2 regions of the Brevibacterium sp. CT2-23B genome follow, and region 2 is predicted to be linked to the other one. Evidence: predicted binding sites of a transcription regulator. Region 2 holds the regulator's gene; the other holds the start of a gene.
What was found. The regulator HrcA, encoded in region 2, represses chaperone genes, less so after heat shock. The targets are predictions, from matches to a motif close to TTNGCACTCGNNNNNNNCGAGTGCNAA.

Region 1 (8,075 bases), on a different contig from region 2:
TTGGAATTCCATGAGGCACGCAGTCGTCTCGACGCGATACGCACGCAGCGGCGACCGTTCCCCGAATGGTTCACCACTGGTGCCTGGGGCTTCATGGTCGGTGCCCTCGTCCTGCTGCTCGGGGGAGGCCCGATCGCGATTCCCCTGGGCATCACGATGGCGATCGTCGTTTTCCAGTTCGGCAAACTGCTCGGACGCACCCACCTGCCGTCGTTCTTCATCACGGCGCTGCAGGCCGCCTCGGCGACTCTCATCGCCACCATCGCCGGCGACGTCGGTATCATCGCCTCACCGCAGTACCTCGTGGCTGCCGGAATCGTCCTGCTGCTGCCGACGCAGTCGCTGTATTCGGCGGTTCAGGATGCGCTGACGAACTTCCCGCTGACCGCCGCCGGGCGGGTGGTCGGGGTGTTCATGACCCTGGCCGGCATCGTCTCCGGAATCGCCCTGGGAATCGTGTGCGGTCAGGCCATCGGGCTCAGCCACATCGAGGTGCTCGTGCCGAAGACGAGCCCGCATGTGGTCACGGCGATCTTGTCGATGGTCGCGGCGTCCGTGGTGGCGATGTCCGGTGCGGTGGCCATGTCGGCCAGGCGCCGATTCATCCTGCCGGCGGCGCTCGTCGGCCTCGCTTCGCACATCACGATGATGTCGCTGACGCTGTTGGACATCGACAATGTGCTTGCCAGTCTGCTGGCGGCCACCGTCACCGGTTTCCTGTCGCGGCCGCTGGCGCTGCGGCTGGGAGCGCCGGCGATCGTGCTGATGATTCCCGGCATCTACACCCTGCTGCAGGGGCTGTCGATCTTCACCGCTGTCTATCAGATCGCGTCGGAATCGGAGAACGTCTCCTTCGCTGTGGGTCTGTCCTCGCTGTTCACCGCGATCCTGGCGAATGCGGCGCTCGCTGTCGGCGCTGTGCTCGGCAGCTATCTGGCGCTGCCGCTGAAGAACCTCAAGAGTCAGAGCTCGGCTGAGGAGAAGGTCGAAGAGGTGCGCAGCGGCGAGACGTCGACCTCTGTCATCGAACCGGTGCAGCCCGGTGGCGCGAAGACCCAGTCGAGTGGGACCGGAGGACCGAAGGCTCAGTCGAGCGGGGCCGGGGTAGAGAAGGCTCAATCGGGCGAGACCGGAGAAGCGGACGCCTCGGACGAGGCCGATACCGGTCCGATTCAGATCTGATCCGGGCTCAGATCGGGTCCCGGACTCAGACCTGATCCGGCAGGGCCCAGTCGATCGGGTCGATGCCCTTCTGGGCGAGCAATTCATTCGTGCGCGAGAACGGTCGGGAACCGAGGAATCCCCGCCGTGCCGACAGAGGTGAGGGATGCGCGGATTCGATGATGGCCACCTCGGCGGTTCCTGATGTCAACAGGGGAGCGAGGTTCCGGGCGTCGCGGCCCCAGAGGATCGCAACAAGCGGCTGATCGCGTTCGATCAGCGCGGTGATTGCCCGTTCCGTGATCTCCTCCCAGCCTTTGCCGCGGTGGGAGGCGGGTTCGCCGGGGGAGACGGTGAGGGCGCGGTTGAGCAGCATGACTCCCTGGCGTGACCAGGCGCGCAGGTCCCCGTGCGCGGCCGGCGGAATCCCGAGGTCGGACTCGAGTTCCTTGTAGATGTTGCCCAGCGACCGCGGCAGGGGACGGACATCGGGGTCGACGGCGAATGACAGGCCGATGGCGTGGCCGGGCGTCGGATAAGGGTCCTGGCCGACGATGAGTACCTTGACCTCGGACAGCGGTTCGGCGAAGGCGCGGAAGACGAAGTCCCCGGAGGGCAGGTAGGCGCGACCGGCGGCGATCTCGTCGCGGAGGAAGTCGCCCATCGAGTGGATGCGCTCTTCCACTCCGGTCAGGGCGTTCGCCCAATCGGGGGACATGATCTCTGTCAGCGGGGGCGTCGACGTCATGGGCACGAGTGTAGCGATGCTCGGCGGACGAGGTCGCGCTGGGACAGTGGCGTCAGCTGCCAAGGAATGGACGGAGCAGGAACGGCGGTGCTGTCGCCAGCGGAGGGAAGCGGGGGCGGGAAGACGCCACGGACGTCATTGTTGGGTCGATCCACGGTGGTTTCCTCACCGATATCACCGTGGATCGACCCAACAATCCTCCATTCACCGCGCAGACGCGGGAAGGGCGAGCTTTGCGAACACCGGCACCGCCTCGGGAGAGGCGGACGATAACGTCGGCACCGTCTCGGCGAGGGTGGGAATCGACCTGCGCGCATGTGCACGGAGCGCAGATCGGGTGTGCGCGATCGCCTACCGAACCGGTGTATTGCCGTTCAGCGCCACGCGTTATGCTCGGCCTAAGGAGTTCATCGTTGAACGAAAGGACCGAAATGTCGGAATTCCCAGAGGCCAAGAACTGGAAGATGCTCATCGGCGGAGAATGGGTCGATGCCGCTGACGGCGACACCACCGATGTCATCACCCCGATCGACCGCAACGTCGTCATCGCCAAGGTGCCCAACGGCAAAGAGGCCGACGCCGACCGTGCCGTCCAGGCCGCACGGAAGGCCTTCCCCGAGTGGGCGGCCCTGCCGTTCAAGGAACGCCAGAAGAAGCTTCTGGCCTGCGCCGATGCGCTCGAAGCCGCCTCGGAGGAACTCGCCCAGCTGACTGCTCTCGACACCGGCAACGCGATCCGCACCCAGGCTCGCCCGGAGACGATCACCCTGGCCGACCTGTTCCGCTACATGGGCGGCGTCGCCGGTGAGGTCAAGGGCAACACCCTGCCCGCCGGAGACAAGCAGCTCCAGTACACCAAGCGTGTGCCGCTGGGTGTCGTCGCCGGCATTCTGCCGTGGAACTCGCCGCTGATGATCGCCGCCTTCAAGACCCCCGCCGCGATCGCCGCCGGCAACACGATCGTCCTAAAATGCGCCGAGGATGCACCGCTGACCATCCTCAAGATGGCCGAGATCATCGCCGACATCCTGCCCGCCGGTGTGCTCAACGTCGTCACCGGCAAGGGCTCGGTCATCGGTGAGGCCCTCAACGTCCACCCCGACGTCGACAAGGTCTCGTTCACCGGATCGACGAGCGTCGGCCGTCACGTCGCCGAGGTGGCCGGTGGCCGTCTCGCGCATTCGTCGATGGAACTCGGCGGCAAGTCCCCGAACATCATCTTCCCGGATTCGAACGACGACGACACCCTCGAGCAGGTGCTGCTGTCGACCCGCTTCGCCCGCCAGGGCCAGTCGTGCACCATGGGGTCGCGTCTGTTCCTCCACGAGGACATCTACGACGATTTCCTGTCCAAGCTCGTCGACGCGGTGTCGAAGATGAAGGTCGGCGACCCCCGCGATGAGTCCACCGACATCGGCTGCATCATCAACGAGAAGCAGTACGACCAGGTCGCCAGCTACATCGAGATGGGCAAGTCGATGGACGGCGTCGAGATCGCCTACGACGGCTCCGATTCGCTGGAAGTCGGCGAACCCGGCTTCTACCACGCTCCCGTGATCTTCTCGAAGGCGAAGAACGACTGGCAGACCAGCCGTGAAGAGATCTTCGGCCCCGTCCTCTCGGTCATCCCGTGGAAGGACATCGACGAGGTCATCGACATGGCCAACGACTCCGACTTCGGACTCGCGGCCTTCGTCTTCACCAAGGACGTCGACGCGGCCCTGACCATGGCCAACCGGATCGAATCCGGCTGGGTTCAGGTCAACCAGGGCGGCGGCCAGCTGGCCGGCCAGTCTTACGGCGGCATGAAGACCTCCGGATTCGGGCGAGAGGCATCGCTGGAAGGCATGCTCGAAGGATTCACCCAGATCAAGCAGGTCAACATCCGCATCCGCTGATCCTTTTCCCCGCCGAGGCGGCCCTGCTCTTGCGGTCGAATGTGGGGTCGATCCGATCCTCGTGATCGGGTCACCCGGTTCGCCGAGGCGGCCCCGCCTCGGCGCAGGTCGTTCCCTTCACCCCGTCGACACGGTCACCGATCCGGTGCCGTGCGGCGGGATGATGCAGTTGCCCGCGCAGCCGCCGCCGGGCATGTGCGAGTTGCCGTCCCACGAGCCGTGCCCCGGTCGGGATCGACCTCACAGCCTCGGCGGCGCGCCGGAAATTTCGGTACCGCCGATCCGGCGATAGGATAGAAGCACAGACACCTCTCGAAGGAGCACAACCTCTATGCCGCCGAACGACGACACCTCAGAACTGAGCGAGCTCGAGGTGGCCGTTTTGGAGTTCGAGCGGCGGTGGTGGAAATACGGAGGCGCCAAGGACCACGCGATCCGTGAGCGCTTCGACATGTCAGCCACCAGCTACTTCCAGATCCTCAACTCGCTTCTCGACAACCCTGCAGCTCTGGCCAGCGACCCCATGCTGGTCAAGCGCCTTCGCCGAATCCGCAGCACGCGGCAGAGCGAACGCGCCCAAGCCCGCGTCTCGAGGTAGACATGACCGACGAATTCGACGAGATCGAGCCCGGCCGGCGTAGCGGTGCCCATCGACAGGAGTCCGCGGCGTCGTCGAACATCGGTGCCATCTCGCTGGTCATCATCCTCGCCCTGGTCGCTGTCCTGCTGGTCGTGGCCGCCATCAACATCATCTTCTCTTCGATGGGCAACCCCGAGTCGAAGATCGCCGACCCTCCGGCCTCCGAATCGGCGTCGGCCGAACCCTCACCGAGTGAGAGCGAAGTCAGCGTCGCGGACGATTCGATCACCGTCGACGTGCTCAACGGCTCCGGCGTCTCCGGTGCAGCGAAGAAGTTCTCCGAGGCTGTCGAAGAGAAGGGCTGGAAGCTCGGGCAGGTCGGCAACTACTCGACGAATCTCTCTGATTCGACCGTGTACTACAACGGCGAGGAGAACGCGTCCCAGGCCAAGCTCGTCGCCAAGTCGCTGGGAGTCTCCGCCACGGAGGCCTCGTCCGACTTCGAAGCCGACATCACGGTCGTCATCTGTTCGGACATCGCCGATCGCGGACCCGAACCCAGTGGAGGCGGGGACTCGGAGTGATCCGAAGCGATTCGGCGGCGCGGCAGCGCGACTGAGTCGGCGGGATCGGTTCGGCCTCGGCCGCCTCGGCGATGAGGGCATGAGACGGCGGGGCTCCTTGGTTGCGGTCGGGTCATGGGACGGTGGGCCGCCTCGGCGAATTCCTGACCGAATGGTCTGATTTCATTTGCCGCGATCCCCGCTGTGAACAGGGCAGAAACCCTTAGGTAACGAATCTATAACAGTGTTGAACCGCTCTAGGTGGGATGCGCGCCTGCGGTAGAGTTGCAACAGCTAGGCAAGCACAGCACCTTGTGTTCTATTCGTGCTTCACCGAGATTATTCTCTAGAGGTCAATGAGAGAAGTCGCGGGGTCAGTTGAGTTTTACTAGCTTCCGTATCTCGGGTGGGGTCATCTGATCGCGGCTGCGATGCGGGATTTCAATGGCACTGCACTGTATGGAGAAGTAATGGCACAAGGTACCGTCAAGTGGTTCAACGCTGAAAAGGGCTATGGATTCATCACCCTTGAAGGCGACAACCAGGACGTGTTCGTTCACTGGAGCGCAATCCAGATGGACGGCTACCGCTCTCTCGAAGAGGGCCAGCAGGTTCAGTTCGAAGTTGGAGAAGGACAAAAGGGTCCTCAGGCGGAGTCCGTCACCCTCCTCTGAGACTGGCTGCTGTCAGCACAGTTTTCTGATCCGCTGCGGCGGGGAGTCGGAACGGCCTTCGGGCCGACCGGCACCAATCGCACGGGGGAAGCGCCGAGCAGGCAACTGCTCGGCGCTTTTCAGTGCCCGCGGGGCGCGGGGGCCGCGTCGGGTGCACCCGTGCGCTTGGACTTCGATTCAGCCCAGTGTGAGTTGAGCAGCCCATGTTGAAAACAGGGCTACTCGCCCTAAACTGGGCTGTTCGAAATCGTGGGCAATCGGGCCTGCGCCAAGCGTTTCGCGCTGGGCCGAACTGCCCGCTGCGCCTCCATCGCGCGCCGACAACTCGCGGATCTGAACTGCCCTCGCCCATCTTGGCGGGCGACAAACATTTGCACTCGCATGGGGAGAGTGCTAAATCTAGTACTGGTGAAAACCGATGGGTTCCCACCAGTCGTCTCGAGAGCGTGGTCCATATGTGGAATGGAACATGCGGACACACTCTCTGCCGTCGCGGGCGTTGACGACTGCTCTGGATTCCCACTCCACTCCATCAGGGAGGATCTAAGCCACTATGGCAAAGATGATTGCATTCGACGAAGAAGCTCGTCGAGGACTCGAAGCTGGCCTCAACCAGCTTGCGGACGCGGTCAAGGTGACCCTTGGACCCCGCGGTCGCAATGTCGTGCTCGAAAAGCAGTGGGGCGCACCTACCATCACCAACGATGGCGTCTCCATTGCCAAGGAGATCGAACTCGAGGACCCCTACGAGAAGATCGGCGCCGAGCTCGTCAAGGAAGTCGCCAAGAAGACTGATGACGTCGCAGGCGACGGAACCACCACCGCTACCGTGCTCGCACAGGCTCTCGTCCGCGAAGGTCTGCGCAACGTGGCAGCCGGTGCTGATCCGCTCAGCCTCAAGCGCGGTATCGAGAAGGCCGTTGAGGCCGTCACGAACGTCCTGCTGAACAACGCCATCGACATCGAGACCAAGGAACAGATCGCCGCTACCGCTGGCATCTCCGCCGGAGATCCCGCAATCGGTGAACTGATCGCCGAGGCCATCGACAAGGTCGGCAAGGAAGGCGTCGTCACCGTCGAGGAGTCCAACACCTTCGGACTCGAGCTCGAACTGACCGAGGGTATGCGCTTCGACAAGGGCTACATCTCCGGTTACTTCGTCACCGACACCGATCGCCAGGAAGCTGTCCTTGAGGATCCCTACATCCTCATCGTCAACTCCAAGATCTCGAACGTGAAGGACCTGTTGCCCGTCCTCGAGAAGGTCCAGCAGTCCAACAAGCCGCTGTTCATCATCGCCGAAGACGTCGAGGGCGAGGCCCTGGCCGTCCTGGTGCTGAACAAGCTCAAGGGCACCTTCAAGTCCGTGGCCGTCAAGGCTCCGGGCTTCGGTGACCGTCGCAAGGCTCAGCTCGCCGACATCGCCATCCTCACCGGTGGCCAGGTCGTGTCCGAGGAAGTCGGGCTCAAGCTCGACAGCGTGACCACCGATCTGCTGGGCACCGCCCGCAAGGTCGTCATCACCAAGGACGAGACCACCATCGTCGAGGGCGCCGGAGACGCCGAGGAGATCGCCGGACGGGTCGCTCAGATCCGCGCCGAGATCGAGAACTCGGACTCCGACTACGACCGTGAGAAGCTGCAGGAGCGTCTGGCCAAGCTGGCCGGCGGTGTTGCAGTCATCAAGGCCGGAGCCGCCACCGAGGTTGAGCTCAAGGAAACCAAGCACCGCATCGAAGATGCCGTGCGCAATGCCAAGGCTGCTGTGGAAGAGGGAATCGTCGCCGGTGGCGGCGTCTCGCTCATCCAGGCTGGCAAGGCCGCATTCGCCGACCTCGCACTCGAGGGAGACGAGGCCACCGGTGCCAACATCGTCAAGGTTGCCATCGAAGCCCCGCTGAAGCAGATCGCCACGAACGCCGGCCTCGAAGCCGGTGTGGTTGCCGACAAGGTCGCCAACCTCGAAGCCGGATTCGGTCTCAACGCCGCCACCGGTGAGTACGAGGACCTGCTGGCCGCCGGCATCAACGACCCGGTCAAGGTGACCCGCTCTGCCCTGCAGAACGCCGCCTCGATCGCCGGTCTGTTCCTCACCACCGAGTCGGTCGTCGCCGACAAGCCCGAAAAGGCCGCCGCAGGTGCAGACGCAGCTGCCGGTATGGACGGAATGGGTGGAATGGGCGGCATGGGCTTCTGATAGCCACCGCTTGTTCGATCGGCCGTGCCGGTGCCCGCAAGGGTGCCGGCACGGCCGATTTCGTGCTCGGACTCTCGGGTCCCGGCCCGACGGTCAGATCGTTCACGCGGAAGTGTCCGCTCGTCGTGCGTCGGCGACCATCATCGCCGAGGCGGCCCGCCGACCCGTTGTGACACCGCTCGGGCCCGCATAGGCTGGGTCCATGACCTTCACCGGAACCGACGCCCGCGGAAACAGTCCGAAGAACGTCTTCG
Region 2 (8,075 bases):
TCAACAAGATCGACCTGCCGGCTGCACAGCCGGAGAAGTACGCCGAAGAGCTCGCCAACCTCATCGGCTGCGAACCCGAGGACTGCCTGCTCGTGTCCGGCAAGACGGGCGAAGGCGTCGAGGAGGTCCTCGACCGCATCATCACCGATATCCCCGCGCCCGTCGGCGATGCCGAGGCCCCGGCCCGCGCGATGATCTTCGACTCCGTCTACGACACCTACCGCGGTGTGGTCACCTATGTCCGCGTCATCGACGGTTCTCTGTCCCCACGCGAGAAGATCGAGATGATGTCGACCGGCACCACCCACGAGCTGCTGGAGATCGGCGCCTCCATGCCCGAGCCCAAGGCGACGAAGGGACTGGGCGTCGGTGAGGTCGGCTACCTCATCACCGGTGTCAAGGATGTGCGTCTGTCGAAGGTCGGCGACACCGTCACCGCCGCTGCGGGGCCCGCGACAGAGGCCCTCGGCGGTTACCGGGAGCCCAAACCGATGGTGTTCTCCGGACTCTTCCCGATCGACGGGTCCGACTACCCGGTGCTGCGCGACGCGCTGGACAAACTCAAACTCAACGACGCCTCTCTCGCCTACGAACCCGAGACCTCGACGGCGCTGGGCTTCGGCTTCCGCTGCGGATTCCTCGGTCTCCTCCACCTCGAAGTCCTGCGCGACCGCCTGGAACGGGAGTTCGATCTCGACCTCATCTCCACCGCCCCGTCCGTGATCTACGACGTGACCATGGAGGACGGTTCGGAGACCGTGGTGACGAACCCGAGCGAGTACCCGACGGGCAAGATCAAGGAAGTCCGGGAGCCGATGGTGCAGGCCACGATCCTCACCCCCAGCGACTACATCGGGGCGGTCATGGAACTGTGCCAGGATCGCCGCGGCAAACTCCAGGGCATGGATTACCTGTCCTCGGACCGTGTGGAGATCCGCTATCGCCTGCCGCTGGCGGAGATCGTGTTCGACTTCTTCGATCAGCTGAAGTCCCGGACGAAGGGCTACGCCTCCCTCGACTACTCCGATGACGGCCAGGACGCCTCCGACCTCGTCAAGGTCGACATCCTGCTGCACGGCGACCAGGTCGATGCGTTCTCTGCGATCGTCCACCGCGACAACGCCTACTCCTACGGTGTGGCGATGGCCGGAAAGCTGCGCAAGCTCATCCCGCGTCAGCAGTTCGAGGTGCCCATCCAGGCGGCCATCGGCTCACGCATCATCGCCCGCGAGACCATCCGCGCCATCCGCAAGGACGTCCTTTCGAAGTGCTACGGCGGCGACATCAGCCGTAAGCGCAAACTGCTCGAGAAGCAGAAGGAAGGCAAGAAGCGGATGAAGATGGTCGGCACCGTCGAGGTTCCGCAGGAAGCGTTCATCGCGGCCCTGTCCTCCGACGAGCCGGAGACGAAGGACAGCAAGAAGTAAGTGCCCGCACAACCGACCGGTGAGGTCCCTCCGAGCGACGGTTCGCTGCCGACATCGGTGGGGATCGGGGCCGCGGAGCGGGGGCTGAGCCTCTACATCCACGTCCCGTACTGCCGGGTCCGCTGCGGCTACTGTGACTTCAACACCTATACCGCCGACGATCTCGGCCCGGGCGCGTCCCGCGAGGACTACCGCAGTAATCTCGCCCGTGAGCTCGATCTGTCCGTGGCCACCCTCGCCGAGGCGGGGGCCGGCGACCGTGAGGTCTCGACGATCTTCTTCGGCGGGGGCACCCCGACCTTGCTCGCAGCGGATGTGCTCGCCGGGGTGATGGACGATGTCCGCGCCCGCTTCCGCCTGGCCGAGAATGTCGAAATCACCACCGAAGCCAACCCCGACACCTTGGCCCCCGCCTACATCGCGACCCTTGCCGGAGCCGGTTTCAACCGGATCTCCATGGGTATGCAGTCGGCCGTGCCGCACGTGCTTGCGACCTTGGACCGCACCCACGATCCGGAGAAGATCCCCGAGGTGGCGCGCTGGGTCAAGGACGCCGACCTCGAGCTCAGCCTCGACCTCATCTACGGCACCCCGGGGGAGTCGATCGACGATTGGCGGCGCTCTCTCGACGTGGCCCTGTCCAACGAGGTCGATCACATCTCGGCATATTCCCTCATCGTCGAACCGGGAACGAAGATGGGCGCGATGGTTCGCCGTGGCGAACTGCCGATGCCTGATGAGGATGACCTGGCCGACAAGTACGAGATCGCCGACGCAGCGATCTCCGCTGCTGGTCTGCACTGGTACGAAGTGAGCAATTGGTCGACCGGACCTGAAACCCGCTGTGAGCACAATATGGCCTATTGGCGCAATGCGGACTGGTGGGGATTCGGGCCCGGGGCCCACTCACACGTCGGAGGTGTGCGGTTCTGGAATGCCAAGCACCCCCGTGCCTGGGCCGATCGGCTGTTGGCGGGGGAGTCTCCGTCGATCGGTCGTGAGGTCCTCGACGATCAGACCCGGGAGATCGAACGGATCATGCTGGCGGCCAGGATCGACCGCGAGCTGCGTCTGGATTCTCTGGCCCCGGGCAGCGAGCAGGCGATCAGAACCTTCGTCAAACAGGGTCTGCTCGACGCCGATGGTGCCGCGGCCGGCTGGTTCCAACCGACTCTGCAGGGACGTCTCATAGCCGACTATATGGTGCGCATCCTCACCGAATACGTGTGAAAGTGTCTCGCCCCGCCACTCGGGAACGAGCGGCAGGGCGAGATGCTCAGCTAATCTGGCGGGGTGAGGCTGTCACTGCGCGTCAGATCACTTGATCCAGTTCGGCGTCATCGGAATGCGGTAGCCCTCACCGCGGTTGGCTGCCATGCCGGCGATGATCTCGATGACGATCATGTAGATCGAGAGCACCGGCAGGAGCAGGAGGATGAGGAAGCCGATGCCGACGATCGTGAGGATTCCGCCGATCAGTCCGATGCCGAACGCTGCGATGACGCCGACGATCAGCAGATTCAGCGACTGTGCGCCATGATGGCGGAGGAACGGCGACTTGTCCTTGTTGATGATGAAGAGGATGAGCGTGACGATCCAGCCGACACCGACGACGTAGGTGGCGGCGTGAGCGAGGTGCGACCACAGTGCGGTCGTCCGTTCACTCTGATCTGCATTCCAGAAGCCGAGCGAAGTCGGGCCGTAGGCCGCATCCGGCAGTTCGGCCCCCATGGGCACTCCGGCGGCAGCCGACTGCGCCGAGGATGCTCCCTGGAATCCGTAACCGGGCTGAGAGTGTCCCTGCGGAGCGCTGTAGGGCTGCTGAGAACCGTACGGCTGCTGGGCGCCGTCCGCCTGATGTGAACCGTAGCCCGGCTGCGAACCATACGACTGCTGAGGATTCTGCTGCTGGGAGCCGTAGGCCGGATTCTGCTGCTGGGAGCCGTACCCGGCTTGCGGCTGCGAGCCATAGCCCGACTGCGATCCCTGCTGAGGGGTCTGCGGCTGCGAGCCGTACTGGGCCTGACGATCCTGCTGGGCCTGACCACTCTGCTGTGGCTGCGAACCCTGCTGTGGCTGCTGGGTGTACGGCTGCTGCGAGCCCGACTGCGGGGAGTAGTTCGGAGGCATCGGCTGTGACTGTTCGTTGTTCGGCTGCTGCGGGTTGTCCGACATGAGAGTCCCTTCAGAGTGTGCGATCACTCCACACTAACCCAGAGAGTCCGGGCAGCCCCAGAGAATCCGGGGTGAGCGGGAATGGTCACTTCACGAAATTGATGGTGAGCGGGAACTTATACCCCTCACCCTTGTTCGCTGCGACGGCCGCGATGATGTAGAAGACGCAGTAGACGAGCGGGACGATGAGCGCCGCATACATGACGATGATGCCGATCCCGAAGGTCACCAGTGCCAGGATGAAACCGACGAAGCCGAAGACGAAGAGTGCACCGAAGGTGACGATCGTGTTCGTGATCATCGCGTTGAGCCCCTGGCGTGAGTGCTCGCGGACGAACGGGGATTCGTCCTTCTTCACAAGGAACATGATGAGCGGCATGAAGCCGAAGATGAGCGAGCCGAGGTGGGTCCACAATGCCGTGGTCCGGTCGGGTTCGTGGGCCATCCAGAACTGCTCGGAGCCGGGTCCGTAGGCTTGCTCAGGCAGGGAGCGGGAGTCGAACATCGCCGGGTTGTGCATCTGCGGCATACCGTAGCCCGGCTGTGCGCCGTATCCCGGCTGGCCCCCGTAGCTCGGCTGAGCGCCGTACGCCTGCTGCGAACCATACCCCGACTGCCCACCGTAGCCCGGCTGACCGCTGTGCGTCTGCGGCTGCGAATACTGCTGGCCCTGCGGCGCGTAGGGCTGCTGCGAACCGGAGGCCTGGGAGTAGTTCGGCGGCATCGGTCGGCTGCCCGGCTGCTCGGGGTGGTACGACATGGGGATCCTTTCGAAGAGTGCTTGCCATTCACCCTAGCCGAGCCAGGTGTCCCGAGGATGTCGGGAAAGCCTCACTCCTGTGACAGATTCGGCACACGCCGACAGCTCCGCGTGACCATGACGCTCCACCGCGCCGCACCACCGCCGACTCTCAGCCGACGGTGACGAAGTCGATGAGCTCCTCGACCCGACCGGACAGCGTCGGTTCGACATCAGCAATGGTGCTCACCTTCCCGAGGATGCGCACCCACCCGCGGGCAACGTCCCGATGGTCGGCGTGCGGCCATCCGATGCGACGCAGTATTCCCGTCTTCCAATCCTCACCGCGGGGGACGACCGGCCACTCGCGGATGCCGACGACATGGGGCTTCACCGCCTGCCAGATATCGACATACGGGTGACCGATGATGTGGACGACATCGCGGTAGCGCGGATCGGCACGGACCGCCTCGGCGATCTTCGATTCCTTCGTCCCGCTCACCAGATGGTCGGCGAGGACACCGACTCGATGGTCCCGATCCGGACCGAAGGCCTCGAGCTTGTCGGCGACATCATCGAGACCGCCCAGGGGTTCGACGACGACGCCTTCGATGCGCAGATCATCGCCCCAGATCTTCTCGACGAGTTCGGCGTCGTGCTTGCCCTCGACCCAGATTCGCGACCTACGAGCCACCCGAGCCTTCGCTCCGACCACGGCGCGAGACCCCGAGGCCGTCCGTCCGGGCTGCTGCGCCTTCTTCTTCGGCAGCTGCACATCGACGGGCTGGCCCTCGAGGAGGAAGCCCGGCCCCAGGGGAAAGGCACGTACCTTGCCGACGCGATCTTCGAGCTTGACGACGACACCGGCCGTGGTCTTCTCCGCGCCGACGACAGCGCCGACATAGCCGCTCATCGCATCCTCGAGAACCATGCCCAGGCCGAGCTCGACCTGACGGGACTTCTTCGGGCGGTGCGACGACGGGGAGGAGCCGGAGAGCACATCGGGGCCATATCGATCAAAAGCATTCACGGGCATCCACCATAATCAAGGACGGACCCGCAGGCGTGCAGACCCGCAGGCCACCCCAGAAATGAATTCCGGGAACGAGAGGCGTAGAATTGGCACTCAGACTCACAGAGTGCCAAGCGCAGGCACGGGACCGCGATGGATCGGCGAGACGGAGAGGAGATCCGCGATGAACGACAGCAGACGTGCACAGGTGCTGCGCGCCATCGTCGAGGACTTCGTCGCCACCAACGAACCCGTGGGTTCGAAGGCGATCGTGCAGCGCCACACCCTCGGCGTCTCTCCCGCCACGATCCGCAACGATATGGCCGCGCTCGAACAAGAGGGCTATATCGCCCAGCCCCACACCTCTGCCGGGCGGATCCCCACCGACCTCGGCTACCGGATGTTCGTCGACCGGATCGACGAGTTCAAACCGCTGACCACCGCCGAGCGGCGCGCGATCTTCCAGCTCATCGACGGCGACGTCGATCTCGACGAGATGCTCGACCGCACCGTCCGCGTCCTCTCCGGCCTCACCCGACAGGTCGCGCTCATCCAATACCCGACGGTGTCGCGGGCGCGCATCAAGCACATCGAGATCGTCGGTCTCGGACCCGGCCGGATCCTCGTCGTCCTCATCACCGATGCCGGCCAGGTCGAGCAGAAGACCGTGATCACCCCGAGCCCGCTCGACGAAGACGCCGTCCGCGGACTGCGCGATCAGATCAACGCCGAATTCGCCGGACGCACACTCGCGCAGGTCTTCGGATCGGCCCCCGCCGCCGAGGCGACCGCCACCGAATCGAGTGAGCCGACCGCCCGTGACGACTCCGGGCTCAAACAGGTCAGAGCCGCCGTCGTCGACCTCGTGGCCGCGACGCGTGAAGAGCGCATCATCATGGCCGGCACCGCGAACCTCGCCCGCTCCGGAAGCGAATTCGGAGAGAAGATGGCCCCGATCCTCGAAGCCTTCGAAGAACAGGTCGTCCTGCTCAGGCTGCTCACCTCGATGGCAGAAGACCACGAGGAGATCAGCGTGCGCATCGGGCGTGAGAATACTCACGAATCATTCAGCTCGACTTCCGTCGTCGCCGCCGAATATGGTCATGACGCGGGTTCCTCGGCCAGACTGGCAGTGCTCGGCCCGACCCGAATGGACTATCCGACGACGATCTCGGCAGTCCGTGCCGTCGCCAAATACGTGTCCTCGATCCTCGATCGAGGGTAGGTCTCTTGACATCGACCAGGGGCACCCGCAGACGGGCAGCGCAGAACCGGTGAGCACCGCGCAGCAGCGCAGCCACCACCACGAACAGAGAAGACCACTACGTCAGGGAGAGAGAAGTTTCTGTGGCCGATCACTATGAAACACTCGGAGTGTCCAAAGACGCTTCCGCGGCTGAGATCAAGTCGTCGTACCGGAAGCTGGCACGCAAGTACCACCCGGACGTCAATCCCGGTCACGAAGACGAATTCAAAGCCATCTCACTGGCCTACGATGTGCTCTCCGACCCGGAGAAGCGCCGCAACTACGATATGGGCGGCGGCGAGAACGGCCAGGGCTTCCCAGCCGGCGGCGGCTTCGGCGGATTCGGCGACATCTTCGAGACCTTCTTCGGCGGCGGCGGCGGTCAGGCCGGGGGTCCGATCCCACGCACCCAGCGCGGCAAGGATGCCCTCGTCGGCGTCAATATCGACCTGAAGACCGCGGCTTTCGGCGGCACCGTCGACCTCGATGTCACCACTGCAGTCGTCTGCGACACCTGTTCGGGCGCCGGCACGCAGGAAGGCACGAAGATCGAGACCTGCTCGCTGTGCCACGGAGCCGGCAGCGTCCAGCGCATGACCCGGACCCTGCTGGGGCAGATGGTCACGAACCAGACCTGCAACTCCTGCCACGGCTTCGGCACCGTCATCCCGAACCCCTGCCTCAACTGCCAGGGCGACGGACGAGTGCGCAAACAGCGGACCATGAAGATCCGGATCCCCGCCGGGGTCTCCGACGGCACCCGCATCCAGCTGAGCAGCCAGGGTGAAGTCGGCCCCGGAGGCGGACCCGCCGGTGACCTGTTCGTCGAGGTCATGGTCACCCGCCACGAGGTCTTCCAGCGCGACGGCGACAACCTCCGGGCCGCCGTCTCCGTGCCGATGACCGCAGCGACCCTGGGTGCGACCATCCCGTTCGAGACCTTCGACGGCACTCAGGACCTCACCATCGCCGCCGGCACCCAGTCCGGCACCATCGTCAAACTTCCCGGGCTCGGAGCCGCCCGCCTGCGTTCGGAGACCCGCGGCGACCTGCTCATCACCGTCGACGTCCTCACCCCAGACAAACTCGACGACGAACAGCGCGAACTGCTCGAGAAACTCGCCGAACTGCGCGGCGAAGAGACTCCGCGCGCCCAGATCTCGACCGAGAACCGCGGAATGTTCTCCCGCATGCGTGAGAGGTTCGCCGGTCGGTGAGTCTTCCCGTCTTCCGTTCCGCCACCGCCGCCGAGGCGGTCGTCGGGTCCGCCCTCACCCTCGGTGAGGACGTGGCCGGGCATGCGGTGCGGGTGCGTCGGATCGGTCCCGGCGAGGAAATCGACATCGTCGACGGGGAAGGCACACGTGCGCGCGGAACCGTCACGGCCGCCTCGGCGAATGAGCTGACGATCGATGTCACCGAGGTGACGGTCGAGGAGCGCACGGGCCCGCGCCTCGTCCTCGTCCAAGCCCTGGC

Region 1: a site for HrcA is predicted at 5,995-6,021, ahead of groL (chaperonin GroEL). Genes of this name have one in related genera too.

Annotation. Positions count from the first base shown of each region.
Region 1 covers NZ_JABBYK010000003.1:16,316-24,390, reverse strand. The annotation lists gene HIM68_RS08725 (threonine/serine exporter family protein) at 1-1,182, shown strand, start outside; gene HIM68_RS08720 (uracil-DNA glycosylase) at 1,208-1,909, opposite strand; gene HIM68_RS08715 (aldehyde dehydrogenase family protein) at 2,341-3,807, shown strand; gene HIM68_RS08710 (DUF3263 domain-containing protein) at 4,139-4,405, shown strand; gene HIM68_RS08705 (LytR C-terminal domain-containing protein) at 4,408-4,971, shown strand; gene HIM68_RS08700 (cold-shock protein) at 5,421-5,624, shown strand; gene groL (chaperonin GroEL) at 6,178-7,821, shown strand; gene HIM68_RS08690 (DUF4440 domain-containing protein) at 8,024-8,075, shown strand, end outside.
Region 2 covers NZ_JABBYK010000001.1:863,654-871,728, reverse strand. The annotation lists gene lepA (translation elongation factor 4) at 1-1,427, shown strand, start outside; gene hemW (radical SAM family heme chaperone HemW) at 1,428-2,657, shown strand; gene HIM68_RS04070 (DUF4870 domain-containing protein) at 2,745-3,602, opposite strand; gene HIM68_RS04065 (DUF4870 domain-containing protein) at 3,688-4,362, opposite strand; gene HIM68_RS04060 (DUF3097 family protein) at 4,514-5,377, opposite strand; gene hrcA (heat-inducible transcriptional repressor HrcA) at 5,538-6,578, shown strand; gene dnaJ (molecular chaperone DnaJ) at 6,701-7,816, shown strand; gene HIM68_RS04045 (16S rRNA (uracil(1498)-N(3))-methyltransferase) at 7,813-8,075, shown strand, end outside.